Regions from separate parts of the Variovorax sp. V213 genome, predicted to be linked through region 4. Evidence: predicted binding sites of a transcription regulator. Region 4 holds the regulator's gene; each other region holds the start of a gene.

Region 1 (4,207 bases), 2.6 Mb from region 4:
GCAGCAACATCTCCAAGTTCTGCTACCAGCCGTACGAAGACCTCGTGCTGAAGGCCAAGAGCACCACCAAGCAGGCTGACCGCGATGCGCTCTACAAGAAGGCGCAAGTCATCTTCAAGGAGCAGGCGCCGTGGTTCACCATCGCGCATGCGGTGCAGCTGAAGCCGGTGCGCAAGGAGGTCGTCGACTTCAAGCTCAGTCCGTTCGGCCGCCACACCTTCTATGGCGTCGACATCAAGTAGCCGATGAGTGAAGCACCGGTCGCCATCGTCTCTGCAATGCACGAGGAGCTCAGCGCGCTCCTCGCGCAGATGCCGGACGAACAACGCGTGCGCGTCGCGGGGCGCGACTTCTGGGTCGGCCATCTGCACGGCCAACCGGTGGTCGCGGTGCTTTCGCGCATCGGAAAGGTCGCGGCGGCGGTGACGGCCACGGTGCTGCTCGAACGCTTCGGCGTGCGGGCCATCGTGTTCACCGGCGTTGCGGGCGGGCTCGCGCCGGGCGTGAGTGTCGGCGACGTGGTGGTCGCGTCGGAACTGCTGCAGCACGACCTCGATGCTTCGCCGATCTTTCCGAAGTACGAAGTGCCGCTGATGGGTCTTTCGCGCTTCGCGGCCGACACTGCGATCGGTGATGCATTGGCGGCCGTTGCCGAAGAGACGCTGCGCGATCCGGTGGCGTTGCTGGGGCAGAAGGCCGTCGATGAGTTCGGCCTCCGGTCGCCGAAGGTGCATCGGGGCTTGCTGGTGAGCGGCGATCGCTTCGTCTCGACGGCGGCCGAAAGCGATGCCTTGCGGCGCAATCTGCCCGATGCGCTCGCGGTCGAGATGGAGGGCGCGGCGGTGGCGCAGGTGTGCCACGACTACGGCGTGCCCTTTGCGGCGATGCGGACCATCTCGGACCGGGCCGACGATGCCGCGCATGGCGACTTCGCGCGCTTCGTCGTCGAGGTGGCGAGCCGCTACAGCCTGGCTTTGGTCGATGCGTGGCTGGCCACGCTGCCTTCTTCCGAAACGCCTGCTGCTACTTGAGCCAGCCGCGCCGGCGGAAGTACCACATCGGCACCAGCGCGCTCGCCGCCATCAGCGCCAGCGCATACGGATAGCCCAGCGACCAGTCGAGCTCGGGCATGAGCTTGAAGTTCATGCCGTAGATGCTCGCGATCAGCGTGGGCGGCAGCAGCGCCACGCTGGCCACCGAGAAGATCTTGATGGTCTTGTTCTGGTTGATGTTGATGAAACCGACGGTCGCATCCATCAGGAAGTTGATCTTGTCGAACAGGAAAGCCGTGTGGTTGTCCAGCGATTCGATGTCGCGCAGGATCTGCCGCGCCTCCTCGAACTGCTCGGCGTTGAGCATGCGGCTGCGCATCATGAAGCTCACCGCGCGGCGCGTGTCCATCACGTTGCGGCGGATGCGGCCGTTCAAGTCTTCCTGGCGCGCGATCGCCGCCAGCACTTCGCCGGCCAGTTCGTCGCTGACGTTGCCTTCGAGCACCTTCTTGCCGGCAACTTCGAGTTCGTCGTAGATGTTCTCGAGCGTGTCGGCGGAGTATTCGGCGTCGGCATCGAACAGCTTGAGCAGCACTTCCTTCGCGTCCTCGATGAGTCCCGGCGCGCGGCGCGCGCGCATGCGCAGCAGGCGGAACACGGGCACGTCTTCATCGTGGATCGAGAACAGCACGCCGCGGCTGCGCAGTTCGGTGTTGTGCTGGTTCAGGATGAACGCCACGCGCACCGAACGCGGGTCTTCGTCGTCGTCGATCAGGAAGTCGGAGCGGATGTGCAGCTCGCCGTTGTCTTCTTCATAGAAGCGGGCCGACTCCTCGATGTCCTCGTCCATCGCGTCTTCGGGAATCGAGAGGCCGTAGTACTGCTTGATCCAGCGCTTCTCTTCGAGGGTGGGCGATTCGAGGTCGACCCAGATCGGCTGGAACTTGGAAAGCTCCTCGAGCGCTTCGATCTCTTCCTGGACGAGGCGGCCGTTGGCGAGCGTAAAGATATTGAGCATGGGCTCACTCCCGTGAAATGGCTGAGGCGATGGGGCGAGGGAAGGGGCGCTTTCAATTCCCGGCCCCGCGCAGGCAAGGCGTCAGAGGGGAGTTGAAAGCTGCCGAGACGGGGCGGTTTCCAAGGTGCGGTCTCCAGTTGCAGCGAGGCGCGATTATGTCATCGGCCATGTGACGGGAGGCTGCCGATCTGGATGGACATACAGTAAAGTTGCGGCCATGCAGACCGCTGCGCTCCCCGTTCTTTCCGCCCCCGGTGCCACCCAGGCCGAGCGCCTGTCCGCGGCGCTCTGCGCGCTCAACGACGAGCAGCGCGCTGCGGTCGAACACGGCGTGGGCTCGGTCACCGGGTGTGACGAGCGCCCGCTGCTGGTGATTGCCGGCGCGGGCTCCGGCAAGACCAGCACGCTGGCACACAGGGTGGCGCACCTGATTGCCGGCGGCGTCGATCCGCAGCGCCTGCTGCTCCTGACCTTCTCGCGCCGCGCGGCGCTTGAAATGGAGCGCCGCGCGGGCCAGGTGCTGGCGCGCGTCCTCGGGCTCAAATCAGAAAAGCCGCCCGCGTTGCCATGGGCCGGCACCTTCCACGGCATCGGGGCGCGCCTGCTGCGCGAGTACGCCGCGCAAATCGGCCTCGACGACCACTTCACGATCCACGACCGCGGCGACGGCGAGGACCTGATGGGCCTGGTGCGGCATGAACTCGGCCTGTCGTCGAGCGTGAACCGGTTTCCGCGCAAGGGCACCTGCCTCGCGATCTACTCGCGCTGCGTCAACACGCGCGCGCCGCTCGCCGATGTGCTTGCCGAAGCTTTTCCCTGGTGTGCCGAGTGGGAGGCCGAGCTCAAGCGCCTGTTCGGTGCCTACGTGGAGGCCAAGCAGCAGCAGAACGTGCTCGACTACGATGACCTGCTGCTCTATTGGGCCGGCATGGTGGCCGAGCCAGCGCTCGCCGAACTGGTCGGCGCGCGCTTCGACCACGTGCTGGTCGACGAGTACCAGGACACCAACCTGCTCCAGGCTTCGATTCTTCTCGCGCTCAAGCCTGACGGCCGCGGCGTGACGGTGGTGGGCGACGATGCGCAGTCGATTTACTCGTTTCGTGGCGCAACGGTGCGTAACATTCTCGACTTTCCGTTGCAGTTTTCGCAGGCCGCGCGGGTGGTCACGCTGGAGCGCAACTACCGCTCGACGCAGCCGATCCTCGACGTCTCGAACCGGGTCATCGCACAGGCCGCCGAGCGGCATGCCAAGACCCTCTGGACTGACAAGCCCTCGGCGGGCAGGCCGCAACTGGTGCTGGTGCCCGATGAGGCGCAGCAGGCGGTCTGGGTGGCTGACAAGGTGCTGGCGCACCGCGAGGGCGGGCTGGCGCTCAAGTCGCAGGCGGTGCTGTTTCGCGCTTCCACGCACAGTGCGCCGCTCGAACTCGAGCTGGCCCGCCGCAACATCCCGTTCGTGAAATACGGCGGCCTCAAGTTCCTCGAGGCCTCGCATGTGAAGGACCTGCTCGCGGTGCTGCGCTTCGCCGAAAACCCGCGCGGGCGCATGGCTGGGTTTCGCGTCACGCAGCTCATCCCGGGCATTGGCCCCGCCACGGGCGCGCGTCTGCTCGATGCCATGGACCAGGCGGCCGACCCGGTGGCGGCGGTGCGCGAGTTCGTGCCGCCCTCGGCCGCGCGCGCGGAATGGGCGGTGTTTGCCGAGGCCTACGCGGCACTGTGCGCGCCCGGGCTCGCATGGCCGGCCGACGTGGAGCTGGCCGTGCGCTGGTACCTGCCGCATCTGGACCGGCTCTACGACGACCCCTCCGGCGTGCGGCGAGGCGACGTCGAGCAGCTGGCGCGGCTGGCGTCGGGCTACGCCTCGCGCGAGCGCTTCCTGACCGAGCTCACGCTCGATCCGCCTGAAGCCACCAGCGATCGGCCGGGCCCGCCCTCGCTCGACGAGGACTACCTCATCCTCTCCACCATCCACTCGGCCAAGGGGCAGGAATGGAACTCCGTGCATGTGCTCAACGTGGTCGACGGCTGCCTGCCGGCCGACGTGGCGCAGGGCGCGCACGAGCTCGAAGAGGAAAGGCGGCTGCTCTATGTGGCGATGACCCGCGCGCGCGACCATCTGCACCTGCTGGTGCCGCAGCGCTTCTACGTGACGCAGCAGGCCGTGCGGGGAGACCGGCACCTCTACGCCAACCGC
Region 2 (4,207 bases), 540 kb from region 4:
CGAAAGAGTGGCGGCTTTGCGACATACACATGGCCGGCTTCGATGAGTTTCGGAAAGTGCCGGAAGAACAGCGTGAGCAGCAGCACCTGGATGTGCGAGCCGTCCACGTCGGCATCGGAAAGGATGCAGATCTTGCCGTAGCGCAGGCCGCTCATGTCGGGCGAGTCGCTGGGGCCGTGCGGATCGACGCCCACGGCCACCGAGATGTCGTGGATTTCGGTGTTGGCAAAGAGCCGGTCGCGCTCGACTTCCCAGGTGTTCAGCACCTTGCCGCGCAGCGGCAGGATGGCCTGGCTTTCCTTGTCGCGGCCCATCTTGGCGCTGCCGCCGGCCGAGTCGCCCTCGACCAGGAAGACTTCGTTGTGGCTGATGTCCTTGCTCTCGCAATCGGTCAGCTTGCCCGGCAGCACGGCCACGCCGGAGCCCTTGCGCTTCTCGACCTTCTGGCCGGCGCGCTGGCGCGTCTGGGCGGCCTTGATCGCCAGTTCGGCGAGCTTCCTGCCGTAGTCGACGTGCTGGTTGAGCCACAGCTCGAGCGCGGGGCGCACGAAGCTCGACACCAGCCGCACCGCATCGCGCGAGTTGAGCCGTTCCTTGATCTGGCCCTGGAACTGCGGGTCGAGCACCTTGGCACTCAGCACATACGAGGCGCGCGCGAACACGTCTTCGGGCAACAGCTTCACGCCCTTGGGCAGCAGCGAATGCAGCTCGATGAAGCCCTTCACCGCCGTGAAGAGGCCGTCGCGCAGGCCGCTTTCGTGCGTGCCGCCGGCGCTGGTGGGAATCAGGTTGACGTAGCTCTCGCGCACCGGCTGGCCGTCTTCGGTGAAGGCCACGCACCAGTCGGCGCCCTCGCCTTCGGCGAAGTTGTCCGCGTTCTTGTCGGCATGGCCGCTGCCTTCGAACAGCGGGATCACCGGGTCGCCGTTGAGCGTCTGCATCAGGTAGTCGCTCAGGCCGCCCTTGTAGAGCCACTGCTGCGTTTCCTTGGTCTTCTCGACAGTGAGCGTGACGCTCACGCCGGGCATCAGCACGGCCTTGCTGCGCAGCAGGTGCGTGAGCTCGCCCATCGGCAATGCGGCGGTCTCGAAGTACTTGGCGTCGGGCCAGGCGCGCACCGTGGTGCCCTGGCGGCGCTCGCCGGCTTCGAGCTTGCGGATTTCGAGCGCCTCGACCACGTCGCCGGCGCTGAAGGCCAGCCTGGCCACGGAGCCTTCGCGGTGCGAGACGACTTCAAGCCGCTTGGAAAGCGCATTGGTCACCGACACGCCCACGCCGTGCAGGCCGCCCGAGAAGCTGTAGGCGCCGCCCGAGCCCTTGTCGAACTTGCCGCCCGCGTGCAGGCGGGTGAACACCAGCTCGACCACCGGGGCCTTTTCTTCGGGGTGCAGGCCGAACGGAATGCCGCGGCCGTCGTCTTCGATGCTGACCGAGTTGTCGGCGTGCAGCGTGACCTTGATCTTCTTGCCGTAGCCCGCCAGCGCCTCGTCGGCGGCGTTGTCGAGCACTTCCTGGATGATGTGCAGGGGGTTGTCGGTCCGGGTGTACATGCCCGGGCGCTGCTTCACGGGCTCGAGGCCCTTGAGCACGCGGATGGAACCTTCCGAGTACCCGGAGGACGCGGACGATGAACTGGGGGGAGTCTTGGGGGGAGTCGCCATGGGGGCGGATTGTAGTCAGTCGAACCGAAATGACTGGATACCCATACAGGAACATCGCCCGGCCGCTCCTTCATGCCGTCGAATTTCGAGGCGTTCACGGTGCCGGTCTGCTTTGATGCCCGGGGCGCATCAAAGCCGTGGCTATAAATCATCAATGACGCGACGCCCCTCCGCCTGCCAGAGGACGCAAGTCGCTACATTCGACGCCATGCAAGCCTCCGCTCCCACTCTCTCGATCAAGCAGGTGCTGATCTGCGGCGCCATGATCGTCACGCTTTCGATGGGCATCCGACACGGCTTTGGCCTCTGGCTGCAGCCGATCACGCAGGCGCAGGACTGGACGCGCCAGACCTTCTCGTTCGCGCTGGCCGTGCAGAATCTGTCGTGGGGCATCTTCGGCGTGTTCGCGGGCATGGTGGCCGACCGCTTCGGCGCCTTCCGGGTCCTGGTCGCGGGCACGGCGTTCTATGCGCTGGGCCTGCTGGGCATGGCGTATTCGCCCACGCCGCTGCTGTTCACGCTCAGCGCCGGCGTGCTGATCGGCGCGGCGCAGGCGGGCACGACCTATGCGGTCGTCTACGGCGTGATCGGGCGCCAGATTCCGGCCGAGCGGCGCTCGTGGGCCATGGGCGTGGCGGCGGCGGCCGGCTCGTTCGGCCAGTTCCTGATGGCGCCCATCGAGGGCCGCTTGATCGGCCACCTGGGCTGGCAGACCGCGCTGGCGGTGGTGGCGGTGCTGGCGCTGGTGATCGTGCCGCTGGCCTTCGGCCTGCGCGAACCGCAGCGCGGGGCGCTGGCCGGACACCGCGAGCAATCCGTGCTGCAGGCTGTGGGCGAGGCCTTCCGCTACCCGAGCTTCGGCCTGCTGATGGCCGGCTACTTCGTCTGCGGCTTCCAGCTTGCGTTCATCGGCATCCACATGCCGACCTACCTGCGCGACCAGCGCCTGGCGGCCGACGTGGCGGGCTACGCGCTGGCGCTGATCGGGCTTTTCAACGTGTTCGGCACCTACACGGTCGGGCTGCTGGGGCAGAAGCTGGCCAAGCGCAAGATCCTGGCGGCCATCTACCTTGCGCGGGCGGTCTCGATCGTGCTGTTTCTGCTGGTGCCGATCTCGCCGCTCAGTGTGTATGTGTTCTCTGCGGCCATGGGCTTTCTCTGGCTTTCGACCGTGCCCGCCACCAACGCGATCATCGCGGGCATCTTCGGGGTCGCCCATTTGTCGATGCTCAGCGGCTTTGTGTTCCTGAGCCACCAGGTCGGATCGTTCATCGGCGTCTGGCTCGGCGGCTACCTGTACGACACCACGGGCAGCTACGACATCGTCTGGTACATCGCGATTGCCCTGGGCGTGTTCGCGGCGCTGATCAACCTGCCGGTCAAGGAAGGCGCCATCGGGCGCGGCGTCCGGCCGGCCGTCGTGCCCGGCTGACGGCGGAGAATGGCAACCCATATGACTGCGCAGTTGCGCCATCGCCTCGTGCATGCCGGCTGGCTGGCCGGCGCGCTGGCGGCGCTGGGCGGGGTTTTCGCGCTCTACGTTCAGCCGGGTTTTCTCGTGACGCTGGTCGACCAGGTCTGGTCCTGCTTCTGATCGCCATGAAAGACATGGCAAACCCGCACGCCGGGCTGGCACCCTCGGAATGGATCGTGAAGTGGTCGCACCTGCTCGCGCCCGGCGCCACCGTGCTCGACGTGGCCTGCGGCCAGGGACGGCACATGCAATGGTTCGCGGGGCGCGGGCATGCGGTCACCGGCGTCGATCGCTCACCGGAAGCCACCCAGGCCGCAAGTGCCTTCGGCCATACCCTGACCGCCGACATCGAGTCCGGCCCCTGGCCTTTCGCCGGCGAGGCTTTCGGCGCGGTGGTCGTGACCAACTACCTGTGGCGGCCGCGCATGGCGGACATCGTGGCCGCAGTCGCGCCGGGTGGCGTGCTGCTCTACGAGACCTTTGCCGCCGGAAACGAAAGCGTGGGCAAGCCCTCGCGCCCGGACTTCCTCCTGCAGCCCGGCGAACTGCTGGCCGCCTGCCGGGAACTGCGCGTGGTGGCCTATGAAGACGGCTTTCTTGCCGAGCCGCCGCGCTTCGTTCAGCGCATTGCGGCCGTCCGTGCCGGCGAGGCCGGTTCGGGCCAGCCTGCACGCCATCCGCTGCGGGGAAACTGACCCCACCGGGGGGCCGGTTTCCCCCGACCACGGAGTAAGTAGAATCGGCGCTTTCGTCCACCGACAGAGAGATTCCCCCTTGGAGCAACTGACAGGCAGCATCGTCGCTCTCGTCACGCCGATGCACGACGACGGCAGTGTCGACTATCCCGCCCTGCGCCGGCTGATCGATTGGCACATCGACGAAGGCACCGACTGCCTCGGCGTGGTCGGCACCACCGGCGAATCGCCCACGGTCGACGTGGAAGAGCATTGCGAAATCATCCGCGTCGCGGTCGAGCAGGCCAAGGGCCGCGTGCCCGTGATGGCCGGCTGCGGCGCCAACTCGACCAAGGAAGCCATCGAGCTCGCCCGCTTCGCCAAGGGCGTGGGTGCCG
Region 3 (4,207 bases), 2.2 Mb from region 4:
TGAGCTGGTGCGCAGCGTCGGCCAGGAAGCGCTTTTGCGTGTGGATCGAATCGTTGAGCTTGTCGAGCAGCTCGTTGACCGAGGACACCAGCGGCACCACCTCGAGCGGCACCGACGATTCGTCGAGCGGGCTCAGGTCGCCCGGGCGCCGCTCGCGGATGCGCGCCTCCACCACTGACAGCGGCTTGATGCCGCGCACCAGCGCCAGCCAGATCAGCAGCACGGCCAGCGGCAGGATGGCGAACTGAGGCAGCAGCACGCCCTTGATGATTTCGGTGGCCAGCACCGACTGCTTCTCGCGCGTCTCGGCCACCTGCAGCAGGGCCGGGGCCGATTCGTCGTTGCCGTCGGCCAGCCAGAGCGAGGCCACGCGAACCTGCTTGCCGCGCATTTCGCCGTTGCGAAGCAGGACCACGCCCGTGACCGGCGGCTCGTCGGTGTTGGGATGGGGCACGTCGGGCTCGCCGCTGAGCAGCTTGCCGTGGCTGTCGAGCAGCTGGTAGTAGACGCGGTCGGCGCCGTCCGCCCGCAGGATCTCGCGCGCCGGCTGCGGCAGCACGAACTGCGTCTGCCCCTGCTGCACCGTGACCAGCCGCGCCAGTGTCTGCGCGTTGTATTCGAGCGCGCGATCGAAGGGCGCGTTGGCAATGCCCTGTGCCACCAGCCACGTGACGCCGATGCTCACCGGCACCAGCAGCAGCAGCGGCGTGAGCATCCAGTCGAGGATCTCGCCGAACAGGGAGCGCTGGGCGCGCTGAAACAGTTTCAAGGCTTACGGTCTCCCAAGCCCCCGGGCACGCCCGGGCATCATTGCTGGATTTTTTCCAGGCAGTAGCCGAGGCCGCGAACGGTCGCGATGCGCACCGGCCCCTTCTCGATCTTCTTGCGCAGGCGGTGGATGTAGACCTCGATCGCGTTCAGGCTCACTTCCTCGCCCCATTCGCACAGGCGCTCTACCAGCTGGTCCTTGCTGACCAGGCGGCCGGCGCGCTGCAGCAGGACTTCCAGCAGGCCGAGTTCGCGCGCCGAGAGCTCGACCATCTTGCCGTCGATGGTGGCCACGCGGCCGGCCTGGTCGTACACCAGCGGGCCGTGCTTGATCGTGTTGCTGGTGGCACCCATGCCGCGCCGGGTCAGCGCCCGCACGCGCGCCTCGAGTTCCTGCAGGCTGAAGGGCTTGGCCATGTAGTCGTCGGCGCCATGGTCCAGGCCCTTGACGCGTTCTTCCACGCTGTCGGCCGCGGTGAGCACCAGCACCGGCAGCTGCGAGCCGCGTGCGCGCAGGCGCTTCAGGATCTCGATGCCATGGAGGTTGGGCAACCCGAGGTCGAGGATCAGCAAGTCGAACTCGCTGTGCGTCATGAGCGCGGCATCGGCCTGCGAGCCGTTCGCCACGTGGTCGACCGCCGCGCCCGAGGTGCGCAGGCTGCGCAGCAGGGCATCGGCCAGCACCTGGTCGTCTTCGGCAATCAGAATCCGCATGAGCCACCTCCGGCCGTTCGGGCGCCGCGCTGGCGCCACGTTCACATATGTCTCTCCCGGCCGAGTCTAGCCCTCTGTGTACGCTTCCAGGCCGATGGTTACCACGGTGGCCACGTCATTGCCGACGCTGGCGCGGAATTCGCGCTCGGCCTGCGTCACCGCGCTGCGGAAGGCATCGAGCCACGCCAGCCCATCGGCGGTGAAAAGCACCCGCCGCGCCCGCGCATCGAGCGGGTCCGCCCCGCGCGTGACCAGGCCCCAGGCCTCGCACTGGTCCACCAGCGCCCCCATGGCCTGCTTGGTCATGCCGGCGCGCTCGGCCATCTCGGTCAGGCGCGAACCCTCGCGCGCCAGGTGCCGCGTGATGTGGACGTGCGCGGCGCTTACCTGGGCCCGGGCGGCAAGGTTCGACAGCGCCAGTGGCACGTCGATGTCGTGCGCCATGAGTTCGAGCACCCGCTCGTCGAAGCGGCGCATCGCGTGGCCCAGCAGGCGGCCCAGATGGGTTTGCCGCCAGGCGTCGGGATCGGTCGGAAAAGCGGTGTCGGCCATTCGCCAAATAGTAAAGCAAACTGACCAAAAAATGGGTTTACTCAGATCAATCAACCCCTACACTACTGTTCAAGCATCCAGCCTGTGATTAAAAGCAGATGGATGGCAGTCAGACACAAACCGTTGATTTTCAAGGAGATTTCCACATGGACGCAGTCGTCAAGGGCGCAAGCATCTCGGTCGCCAACAGTGAAAAGGCCAAGGCCCTGCAGGCCGCGTTGGCCCAGATCGAAAAGCAGTTCGGCAAGGGCACGATCATGCGGCTCGGCGAAGGCGAGGCGCTCGAGGACATCCAGGTGGTCTCCACCGGCTCGCTGGGCCTGGACATCGCGCTGGGCGTCGGCGGCCTGCCGCGCGGCCGCGTCATCGAAATCTACGGCCCGGAATCCTCGGGCAAGACCACGCTCACGCTGCAGGTCATCGCCGCCATGCAGAAGCAGGCCGGCACCTGCGCCTTCGTCGACGCCGAGCATGCGCTCGACGTGCAGTACGCCCAGAAGCTCGGCGTGAACCTGTCCGACCTGCTGATCAGCCAGCCCGACACCGGCGAGCAGGCGCTCGAAATCGTCGACTCGCTGGTGCGCTCGGGCGCCGTCGACCTGATCGTCATCGACTCGGTCGCCGCCCTCACGCCCAAGGCCGAAATCGAAGGCGAAATGGGCGACTCGCTGCCTGGCCTGCAGGCCCGCCTGATGAGCCAGGCGCTGCGCAAGCTCACCGCCACCATCAAGAAGACCAACTGCATGGTCATCTTCATCAACCAGATCCGCATGAAGATCGGCGTGATGTTCGGCTCGCCCGAAACCACCACCGGCGGCAATGCGCTGAAGTTCTACGCCTCGGTGCGCCTGGACATCCGCCGCATCGGCACCATCAAGAAGGGCGACGAGGCCATCGGCAACGAAACCAAGGTCAAGGTGGTGAAGAACAAGGTCAGCCCTCCGTTCAAGACGGCCGAGTTCGACATCCTGTTCGGCGAGGGCATCAGCCGCGAAGGCGAAATCATCGACATGGGCGTGACCGCCAAGATCCTCGACAAGTCGGGAGCCTGGTATGCCTACAACGGCGAAAAGATCGGCCAGGGCCGCGACAACGCCCGCGAATTCCTGCGCGAGAACCCCGAGCTGTCGCGCGAAATCGAGAACAAGGTGCGCGAGTCGCTGGGCATTCCGCTGCTGGCGGCCGATGCCGATACGCCCGCGACCGAAAAAGCCGAGAAGCCCGCGAAGGCGGCCAAGACAGAGAAGGCCGACAAGGGCGAGTAAGCAAGTACAGCGCGGCCTCCTGCGGGGCCGCGCGAGCGACCACCAGGCATGGCTTTCGGTGCCCCCTCCCTCAAAGGCCGCGCATTGCGGCTCCTGAGCCAGCGCGAACATTCGCGCGCGGAACTGGAGCGCAAGCTGGCCAGGCACGAAGAAGAACCCGGCACGCTGGCCCGCGCGCTCGACGAGCTGGCCGCCAAGGATTTCATCAGCGAACCGCGCGTGGTGGCCTCGGTGCTGAACCAGCGCGCCGCCCGCTCGGGCGCCTTGCGGGTGCGGCAGGAGCTGCAGGCCAAGGGCATCGCGCCGGACGCCATTGCGGCGGCCGTGGCCAGCCTGCAAGATACCGAAGTGGAGCGTGCCACGGCCCTCTGGCGCCGCCGTTTCGACGCGCCGCCCGCCGATGCGAAGGAGCGCGCCAGGCAAACGCGGTTTCTGCTGGCGCGCGGCTTTTCGGGCGCCGTGGTGGCCAAGGTACTCAGGAGCGATTTCGATGCCGACAACGACGAATCAAGCGAATGAAGGTGCCGTGCAGTCCCGCGTCGTCACGCAGCGCGTGGCTTGCGACTGGCGCCGCGCCTATGCGCTGGCTTCCGACCCGGCGCGGCTGCCCGACTGGGCCAGCGGCCTGGCCAAGAGCGCCTTGGTCCCGCATGGCGATCATTGGGTGGCCACCACGCCGGACGGCGAAGCCCGCCTGCGCTTCGCACCCGCCAACGAATTCGGCGTGCTCGACCACTGGGTGGCGCCCGAAGGCGTGCCCGAAATCTATCTGCCGTTCCGCGTGATCGGCATCGCGCCGGGCATCTGCGAGCTGCAGTTCACGCTGCTGCGCCAGCCGCACATGGACGATGCGGCCTTCGAGCGCGATGCCGGGTGGATTGCGCGCGACCTGCAGTCGCTGCGGCGCC
Region 4 (4,207 bases):
TTGAGCCGAAGGTGCACCGACAGCACATCGGCGGCGGCAAAGAACTCGTGGCGGTTCTGCGCCACCTGGAAGCCGTCGGACCGGGCCTTGGCGCAGCTTGCCTCGCGGCCCCAGATGACGACCTGCATGCCGAAGGCCTGCCCGTAGCGCGCCACCAGCTGGCCGATGCGGCCATAGCCCCAGATGCAGAGCGTCTTGCCCTTGAGCACCGAACCCAGCCCGAAATTGGGCGGCATCGAGGCCGATTTGAGTCCCGACTGCTGCCACGCTCCGTGCTTGAGGTTGCTGATGTACTGCGGCAGGCGGCGCATGGCCGCCATGATGAGTGCCCAGGTCAGCTCGGCCGGCGCCTGGGGAGAGCCGGTGCCCTCGGCCACCGCCACGCCCCGCTCGGTGCAGGCCGTGACGTCGATATGGCCACCCACGCGCCCGGTCTGCGAAATGAGCTTGAGCTTGGGCAGCTTTTCGATCAGCTGGCGCGAGATGTGGGTGCGCTCCCGTATCAGCACGATCACATCGGCATCCTTCAGGCGAACCGAAAGTTGGCCGATGCCCTTGACCGTATTGGTGTAGACCTTGGCCGCGTACGCGTCCAGCTTGGCGGCGCAGCGCAGCTTGCGCACGGCGTCCTGGTAATCGTCGAGGATCACAATGTTCATGGCGTGCCATTGTGCCTCGCAGCATTGGCATGACGCGCGCGTGAACGTTTGGATACCCGCCCCGGGCCATGGTCACCGGGGCTTGCACGGGTTCAGTGCAGGCGCGTGGCGCGTGGTGCGGTGCTGGCCGCTTCCATGGCCTCGAGCGCGGCCAGCCGGTCGAGTTCGGCGCAGACGTCGGCCATGCGCCCCGAGATCACCATGCGATTGGTGCTGCGCTTTTCGCCCTGGGGCCCGTCGACCACGCGAATGACGCGAAGCGGCCGGGGTGCTTGCGCTGCCTTGGGTGCCGCGGCGCCGTGGGGCCGCGCCGTGCAGGCCGGCCGTACCGCGACGTAGCGCAGTCCTGCGGACGCGCTACCACTATTGTCGCGGTGGCGGAGCCGGCGCGCCGGCAGCAGGCGGCTTGCCAGCGATTGCAGCGGCATCCACAAATCAACGATGGTGAGGAGGGCGATTCCCATGTGAACTCCAAAAAAGTCTGAGGTTGAACACAGGCAGGATTTCTTTGAAGGGACGCAACAGGGTGATGGCGACTTTGCGCCATACGCCCGCCACCTGTTGCGGCCGGATGGGGTGCTGCTTTCGGCAGGCCGCAGGGCCTACATCAGCATGGTGTTGCGGATGAGGCCGACCGCCAAGCCTTCGATCTCGAAGGGTTCGCCAGGCTGGACCACGATGGTCGGGTAGTCGGGGTTCTCGGCGTGCAGCTCGATGACCTGCTTGTTGCGCTTGAGGCGCTTGACCGTGACCTCGTCGCCGAGGCGGGCCACCACGATCTGGCCGTTGCGCGCTTCCTTGGTGGCCTGCACCGCCAGGAGGTCGCCGTCCATGATGCCGGCGTCGCGCATGGACATGCCGCGCACCTTCAACAGGTAGTCGGGCTGGCGCTGGAACAGCGTGTTCTCGACGTAGTAGGTCTGGTCGACATGCTCTTGCGCGAGGATAGGCGAACCCGCCGCGACGCGGCCGATGAGCGGCAGCGCAAGCTGCGCCATGCCGGGCAGCGAAAGGGAAAACTGGTTGTTGCGCGACTCGTTGAGCGAGCGCAGCGCGTCGCCCTTCAGGCGAATGCCGCGCGAGGTGCCGCTGACGAGTTCGATCACGCCCTTGCGCGCCAGCGCCTGCAGGTGCTCCTCGGCGGCATTGGCCGACTTGAAGCCCAGCTCGCTGGCGATTTCGGCCCGCGTGGGCGGAGCACCGGTACGGGCGATGGCGCTCTGGATCAAGTCCAGGATTTGCTGCTGGCGGGCGGTAAGCTTCACGGCGAACTGCATATGTGGTTCCTTGCGGCACTGGCTGAATATCCAGTACCTGTATTTTTAACCAGTTTTTAAAAGTTGGCAAGCATGGTCAATTCCCTTTCGTCCAGCCTGCGTCGCGTTGTGGTGCTGGGCACCGGCGGCACCATCGCGGGCCGCGCCGCCAACGGCGGCGACAACATCGGCTACACCGCAGGGCAAGTGGGCGTGGCAGATTTGCTCGGCGGCGTCGATGCGCCCGATGGCGTGGCGCTCGAAGCCGAGCAGGTGGCGCAGCTCGACAGCAAGGACATGGGCTTCGATGTCTGGCTGCAACTTGCGCAGCGCTGCGCGTTCTGGCTGTCCGAGGCCGACGTGGCGGGCGTGGTGATCACGCATGGCACCGACACCATCGAAGAGACGGCCTACTTTCTCCAGGCGGTGCTTGCACCTGGCAAGCCCGTGGTGCTGACCTGTGCCATGCGCCCCGCGAGCTCTCTTTCGCCCGACGGTCCGCAGAATGTGCGCGATGCCATTGCCGTTGCGGCCACGCCGGGAGCGCAGGGCGTGACGGTGGTCTGCGCGGGCACGGTCCACGGTTCGCTGGATGTGCAGAAAGCGCACACCTATCGCCCGGATGCGTTTTCATCGGGCGATGCAGGCCCGATCGGCTATGTGGAAGAGGGGGCGGTGCGGCTTCTTCGCGACTGGCCGCAATTGCCGGTGAGCGGGGCTTCGAAGATTCCCGTAATGAAGGCAGGCGCCGCAATGCGCTGGCCCAGGGTCGAGATCGTTACCAGCCATGCCGGCGCGAGCGGCGCCATGGTCGACCTGCTGCTGCAGGAGTGCGCAGCCGGCGTGCCCGAGCCGATTCGAGGATTGGTTTTGGCCGCGACCGGCAATGGCACGGTGCACCATGCGCTGGAGGCTGCCGCGCTCCGCGCCCAGGATGCGGGAGTGGCCGTGCTGCGCGCCACGCGCTGCGCGAGCGGGCGCATCCTGCCAAGAGCCGATGATCTTCTGCGGGACGCCGGTGCCCTGACGCCCGTCAAGGCACGCATCGCCTTGATGCTGGAGCTGCTCGAAGCCACTGCCGCCTGATGGCGGCGCGCGTTCAGCTGCTCAGTGCGGCGAGGGCGCGCTGGGTGATCTCTTCGACCGTGCCGACGCCCTTGATGGCGCGGTACTTCGGCGCTGCGGCCGGATCGGCCTTGGCCCAGGCCGAGTAGTAGTCGACCAGCGGACGCGTCTGCTGGCTGTAGACCTCGAGCCGCTTGCGCACGGTTTCTTCCTCGTCGTCCTTGCGTTGGATCAGGTCTTCGCCCGTGACGTCGTCCTTGCCTTCCACCTTCGGCGGGTTGAACTTCACGTGGTAGGTGCGGCCCGATGCCGGGTGCGAGCGCCGGCCGCTCATGCGTTCGACGATGTCGCCGAACGGCACGTCGATTTCGAGCACGTAGTCGAGCTTGACGCCGGCTGCCTTCATGGCGTCGGCCTGCGGAATGGTGCGCGGGAAGCCGTCGAAGAGGAACCCATCGGCGCAATCGGGTTGCGCGATGCGTTCCTTCACGAGATTGATGATCAGGTCGTCGCTCACCAGGCCGCCCGATTCCATGACGGCCTTGGCCTGTTGTCCGAGCGGTGTACCGGCCTTGACGGCGGCGCGCAGCATGTCGCCGGTCGAAATCTGAGGAATGCCGTACTTCTGGCAGATGAAAGCCGCTTGCGTGCCTTTGCCCGCCCCGGGCGCGCCCAGCAAAATTAGTCTCATGGTGTCCTCGGACGGTTCTTAGATCTTGTGTCGCGCCCAGCGCCGGCCCAAGAGCCGTACAAGGCGGAATTGCGTCGAGGATAGCATGCGTAAGCGTGAAGAATTCCCGTTAATCGCCACGGGCGTGAATGCGCCTCAGGGTGCCGGCCGGGCTGCAAAGACTGCGCGCACGCGGGCGAGGTCTTCCGGGGTGTCGATGCCCGGGCCGGGAGCGGCCTGGCTGACATGCACGGCGATGCGATGACCATGCCACAGCGCGCGCAATTGTTCGAGCGCTTCGGTGGCCTCGATGGGGGCGGACGCGAGCGAAGGAAACTTGCGCACGAAACCGGCGCGGTATCCGTAGATGCCGATATGGCGCAGCGGCGCAGGCGAGGGCAGCACGCCCGGCGGCGCACCACCGGCGGAGCCGTCGCGCCACCACGGAATGGGTGCGCGGCTGAAGTAGAGCGCGTTGCCCTGTGCGTCGAGCACGGCCTTCACCACGTTCGGGTTCAGGAAGTCGTCGAGCGAATCGATTTCGTGGGCCGCCGTGC

The links. The regulator LexA, encoded in region 4, represses DNA repair genes until DNA is damaged. The targets are predictions, from matches to a motif close to ACTGTATNNNNATACAGT.
Region 1: the regulator LexA is predicted to act here: its motif matches at 2,198-2,215, upstream of ACAM55_RS22500 (ATP-dependent helicase).
Region 2: the regulator LexA is predicted to act here: its motif matches at 1,694-1,711, upstream of ACAM55_RS08010 (DNA topoisomerase IV subunit B).
Region 3: the regulator LexA is predicted to act here: its motif matches at 2,099-2,116, upstream of recA (recombinase RecA).

What each region holds. Positions count from the first base shown of each region.
Region 1 covers NZ_AP028664.1:4,761,221-4,765,427, reverse strand. The annotation lists gene ACAM55_RS22515 (ABC transporter substrate-binding protein) at 1-242, shown strand, start outside; gene ACAM55_RS22510 (5'-methylthioadenosine/adenosylhomocysteine nucleosidase) at 246-1,031, shown strand; gene corA (magnesium/cobalt transporter CorA) at 1,024-2,010, opposite strand; gene ACAM55_RS22500 (ATP-dependent helicase) at 2,228-4,207, shown strand, end outside.
Region 2 covers NZ_AP028664.1:1,651,522-1,655,728, reverse strand. The annotation lists gene ACAM55_RS08010 (DNA topoisomerase IV subunit B) at 1-1,661, opposite strand, end outside; gene ACAM55_RS08005 (MFS transporter) at 1,870-3,093, shown strand; gene ACAM55_RS08000 (hypothetical protein) at 3,115-3,255, shown strand; gene ACAM55_RS07995 (class I SAM-dependent methyltransferase) at 3,261-3,830, shown strand; gene dapA (4-hydroxy-tetrahydrodipicolinate synthase) at 3,952-4,207, shown strand, end outside.
Region 3 covers NZ_AP028664.1:5,283,077-5,287,283, forward strand. The annotation lists gene ACAM55_RS24945 (sensor histidine kinase N-terminal domain-containing protein) at 1-769, opposite strand, end outside; gene ACAM55_RS24950 (response regulator transcription factor) at 808-1,482, opposite strand; gene ACAM55_RS24955 (MarR family winged helix-turn-helix transcriptional regulator) at 1,549-2,034, opposite strand; gene recA (recombinase RecA) at 2,181-3,299, shown strand; gene recX (recombination regulator RecX) at 3,348-3,818, shown strand; gene ACAM55_RS24970 (SRPBCC family protein) at 3,826-4,207, shown strand, end outside.
Region 4 covers NZ_AP028664.1:2,191,918-2,196,124, forward strand. The annotation lists gene ACAM55_RS10425 (D-2-hydroxyacid dehydrogenase family protein) at 1-659, opposite strand, end outside; gene ACAM55_RS10430 (hypothetical protein) at 752-1,123, opposite strand; gene lexA (transcriptional repressor LexA) at 1,262-1,936, opposite strand; gene ACAM55_RS10440 (asparaginase) at 2,009-3,001, shown strand; gene adk (adenylate kinase) at 3,015-3,671, opposite strand; gene kdsB (3-deoxy-manno-octulosonate cytidylyltransferase) at 3,807-4,207, opposite strand, start outside.